One region of the Rossellomorea sp. NS-SX7 genome, then DNA from elsewhere that is predicted to be linked to it. Evidence: riboswitches for the same ligand, from Rfam matches in the RefSeq annotation. Region 1 holds a riboswitch; the other holds the start of a gene.
What was found. Region 1 has a riboswitch for cyclic di-GMP ahead of ACUXV2_RS18540 (anti-repressor SinI family protein). Riboswitches for the same ligand answer to the same signal wherever they lie in the genome.
Positions count from the first base shown of each region.

Region 2: another riboswitch for cyclic di-GMP. It lies ahead of ACUXV2_RS20950 (EAL domain-containing protein); the one in region 1 lies ahead of ACUXV2_RS18540 (anti-repressor SinI family protein).

Region 1 covers NZ_CM128249.1:3,753,321-3,755,712, reverse strand. Annotated here, with positions in the region: gene ACUXV2_RS18550 (hypothetical protein) at 1-81, shown strand, start outside; gene ACUXV2_RS18545 (helix-turn-helix domain-containing protein) at 145-474, opposite strand; cyclic di-GMP riboswitch class I at 1,098-1,231, shown strand; gene ACUXV2_RS18540 (anti-repressor SinI family protein) at 1,265-1,399, shown strand; gene ACUXV2_RS18535 (helix-turn-helix domain-containing protein) at 1,429-1,749, opposite strand; gene ACUXV2_RS18530 (YwpF-like family protein) at 1,842-2,282, opposite strand.
Region 2 covers NZ_CM128249.1:4,209,971-4,212,362, forward strand. Annotated here, with positions in the region: gene ACUXV2_RS20940 (DmpA family aminopeptidase) at 1-134, shown strand, start outside; gene ACUXV2_RS20945 (DNA-3-methyladenine glycosylase) at 227-814, shown strand; cyclic di-GMP riboswitch class II at 923-1,004, shown strand; gene ACUXV2_RS20950 (EAL domain-containing protein) at 1,096-1,806, shown strand; gene ACUXV2_RS20955 (ABC transporter permease subunit) at 1,955-2,392, shown strand, end outside.

The DNA of each region.
Region 1 (2,392 bases):
ACAAAAGACAACAATACTCCTGAAGAAGATGTTATTGAAGATGACATCGATATGAAGGATGCGGATAATAAGGACGAGTAATAGTCCTTAAACAGAGATGGTGAAGGCTGTCTCTGTTTTTTTTGTAGACTGACAATTCTAGCGCTATTCTTCTATCTTCTTCATTCTAAGATGGTGTAGAAATGAGAGAAGATGATTAAATTCTTCTCTTGTTAAGCCATTATGTATGGCCTCCTCAAGAGTTTCAATCCAATCTTCATCTAGGGGTATATCCACAGTATCTATTGAAATAATTGATTCAAGAGGGACATTGAGGGTTTCGGCTAGTTTTTGAAGAACTTTAATAGAGGGGTTCTTTTGCAGCCCTCTTTCAATTGAACTGATATATGACTTAGAAATTTGGGAAAGCTGTGCCAATTCATTAATCGTCAGATTCTTTTGGGAGCGGATTTCTCTAATTCGATCCCCCACCATACACATCACTCCAGTTATGTACTATTATATTCATTATATAGAACAAAAAAGATAAAAGAAAATATGAAATATCGAGAAAACAGAAGATATCGGGAGTAAAAACACATAAAATGTTCTTTATTAAGAATAATTAAGCTAATTTGATTCTTTTGTTAATAAAAATTTGCTTTATAATAATGATATGTTCACTAAAAAGAACAAGAGGCGATTTTTATAGAAGAGGAGGATACAACCATGTATAAAAAAGTATGTTCCCGTTGCACTCGAAGTTCGTATAGCAGCAGCGAGATAGGTAAATGGGTTTGTCCATCTTGCGGAAATGATTTAACGAACCATTCCTTCTACGATTCCAAAACTTTAAAAAATATTAATGACAAAGTCCTTCCATTGAAAAGGAAACTGGAGACTTATCAGCAACACAAAGTGAAGAAATAAACGAAAGCTTCGACAAATACTTTTATTGCATGAGAAAGAAAGACAAGTTCTTATAAAAGTATTAAAGATTGGTGTCAAAAAACAACTGAATATGTAAGATAAAGTATAAAATTAATTATCAGAATAGACAAAAAATAACACTAAAAAAGATTATTGAGCAGTATAATGGGTATAGTTCTAATGAACTACTCAGATAAAGGCAAACCTATTGAAAAATAGGGACGCAAAGTCACAGATCTAAGGTAGGAAAATGCGTACATACTAACAGGTATATACATAGGCGAAGTGCTCATTGGGGGACTAAGATGGCTGGATTGCCTGAAATACATGAATGTATTTTGGGGAGGGGATCTAAATGAAGGAACGTGAGCTTGATTTAGAATGGGTGGAACTAGTGAGACAGGCACTGGAGGCAGGAATTTCAAAGAATGATATTAGAAAATTTATTCAAATTCATGGCAAAAAAGCAAATGAGTATAAGATCGTCTAATGTAAAAAGTCTTGCAGAAGCTGCAAGACTTATTTGTTGCCCAATTTCCATTTATTAAATTCAATGAACTCACGGAATTGTTCCTTCGTAATACCGGAATCCATCGCTTCCTCTGCAATTTTGATCCATTCGCGATCGACTGCTGTATTTTCGGGTTCATCGTGTAATAATGCATCCATCGAGATTCCCAAAGCGGCAGAGACTTTTTCCAAAAACTGAATAGATGGGTTTTGTTGAATGTTGCGCTCAATAGAGCTCAGATATGATTTAGCAACCCCAGCTTTTTCAGCCAGTTCTGTCATAGACATTCGTCTTTCCTGTCTATATTTCTTTACTCTTTCCCCGATCATCTTGGACACCTGCCTATTGAATCGTATCGATAAGCCTATTATAACAAACCGTTAACATCTGCTCTACAATAAGTTTACACATTTTCGTAAAATCAGACGCTCGGTTTTGACGTAGCTGGAATACGCGGCTTAGACACCATCTTTTCACGAAATTCTTTCACCAGTTCATCTCCTGAATACCCTTTTTGAAGCAAGTCGTCCAATAATAACTCGGCGTACTCATTGCGCTGTTTCTTTAATTTTCCTTCAAATAAGATACTCATCCGTCCGTTCATTTTCTTAATGCAGCGTATGGACGTCATGAATGCGGCGGGATCATTGGCTTTATGGGAAATGACGACCTGTATTTCCAAGTCATCCTCTCGCTGCTGGACCTTTTGGAAAAATTCAATGTGGTCTTGTGACATATACGTTTCCACAAGCCAAGTACCCTTTTCATCCTCTTTATTGATGATTAAACCGTCCTCAATTTCAAAATCCTGTAGTTCATCATTATCCACTACCTGAAGTGATATCACTTTAAAGGTTTTCATGAACGAACATCTCCTATAAATAGGTTTTTAATGGAAAGTCTATTTTCAAAAGGGGTGTAGATTCTCGTACGTTGTGCAGAACTCTGAATGAAGTGTGTGCACGTGCTCTT
Region 2 (2,392 bases), 460 kb from region 1:
TTTTTGAAATGGCTGTAGATAGTGTCGAGGAAGCGATATGGAATGCCCTGGCGGGAGCGGAAACAACGACAGGAAGGAATGAGCGGCAAGTGGAAGCCATTCCGTTGGAGCTGCTGATCGGTTTGAAGAAGTAAAGAATATGGAAAGAAGCCCGCTGTAATAAAAGGTTTTTTCCTGTGGGGAAAGAGGAAATATAAAAAGAAGGAATGACAATAAGGGATGTGAAATGATGAACTACACACCTTTGCCTCTTTCTTTTTACGAACAGCCGACTTTAGAACTTTCTCAAGCACTGTTAGGCTGTGTATTAGTAAAGGAAACGGAGGAAGGAATTGCTTCAGGCTATATAGTGGAAACGGAAGCTTATCTGGGTCCTGAAGACAGGGCAGCCCACAGCTTTGGCAATCGCCGGACAAAGCGGACAGAGATCATGTTCCATGAAGCAGGCCGGGTTTATACATATTTGATGCATACCCATTGCCTGGTTAATGTCGTATCGGCTGAAGTCGGGGTGCCGAATGCCATTTTAATCAGGGCGGTCGAACCTTTGGAGGGTCTCGACTTAATGATGGAAAGAAGAAAAGGCCAGCCGATGAAAAACTGGACAAGCGGACCCGGTAAATTGACGAAAGCTTTAGGGATTACCATGGAGGACTATGGAAGGTTTTACACCGGGCCTCCGATCATGATTGCAGAAGGTTATACCCCTGCCGAAATTGCTTCCGGAAAAAGAATCGGGATCGACAATACCGGAGAAGCAAGGGATTATCCATGGCGCTACTGGGTGAAGGGTAACCCTTATGTTTCCAGATAGTGCATCAGATTCTAAATTTTCAAACAAATAAAGAAAAACTACACCCAATGTACTAGTTTTATGGTATATTTTACTTATTAAGATTATTTTCTACATAAAATGATAATATTCGCATTGGGAGCTGTGAACCTGAATGATAGATGGGCGCTTACATTCTGGGGAGCTAGTAGCGCAACCGACCACATACGAACGTATTCATACGTTCTTTCATGTGGTCTTTTTTATTTGAAAACGGGGAATTCTGTTCCAAAAACTTACGATAAAGAAAGTATAGGGGTTTTATGAATATATTTACGATTTTTCAAGATGACTTTATTTATCATGATTATCAGCCTTTATATACAATTGATCGCAGTCAATCGCTTTTTGGATACGAGGCGCTGCTGAGGAATAAACTTCAGGAGAATCCCGAGACGCTTTTCCAGACAGCTATGAGGGCTAACATTTTATATAAGCTTGATACCTTATCTATATCAAAAGCCATTGAGGGCTTCCTGCATAATCGGAATCAGAATGGACGGCTGTTCGTTAATGTTTATGTGACCACGATCTTACATCCAAGCTTTCATAAATATTTCGACTATCTCATGGGGACCTACCCTGAACTGCAGGGTCGCCTTGTATTCGAGCTGAATGAATCAACGTCAGATGAGCTCTGGCAGAACCCGTTATTGCTGAAGGCTCTGAAGAATCTGAAACAATACAATGTGTTATACGCCATTGACGATTTCGGACAAGGGACGGCTTCGATAAAAAAGTCCATCGAATTTGAACCGGATATCATCAAACTTGATCGTTATTTTGCAAAAAATTTGGCTGAGAGTGAAAGGAAGCAGCGGTTCATCTCTTTTTTTAGTCAGTTTTATGGAAGTGACACAATCATCATATTAGAAGGAATTGAACAAGAAGAAGATATGCAAGTGGCCAAGGAACTTGGCATCACGATCGGACAAGGCTATTTTCTTGGCCGACCGAGCCAGCTGCTCGCATAATTCATTTGAACGAATGAAGATCAGGGCGTTTACCTGATCTTTTTTTAATATATCAAAAATAGTTGAAACAAAATTGTTTAAATTGAAATAAAATTGAAAAAATTTACATTATCCATTAAACTGAAGGAAAAAGAAAAAGGGGATTACGATGAAATTTCTGAGGTTTCCGTTTAAATTCGTATTCTATTATTTTCTCGGCTTCATCGGTATCATAGCGATCAGCGTTGCTCCTCAAGCGATGAGGGAAAGGGGACTGTACAACTTTATCGGGTACTCCGAAGAAGTTGTGAAGTTTTTCTTTGCGTTTTGGGATAAAGAAAATTGGAGCTATACCTATAAAGGGTATACCGAGCATTTCATGGATATGCTCTGGGATCCGTACCTGTATTCATTACAAGTATTAGGAGGGGCCTTGGCAATCGGACTCGTACTCGGGTTTGTTCTGACTGTCATCACGGTATTTCTTCCCCGATGGTTGTCGTCACCACTAAAAAAGCTGTTGAACCTCCTGGAAACAGTTCCGGATCTTATGTTTGCTTTCATGCTCCAGCTGTTCATTGTCTTCATCTTTAAAAAGTTCGGCTTC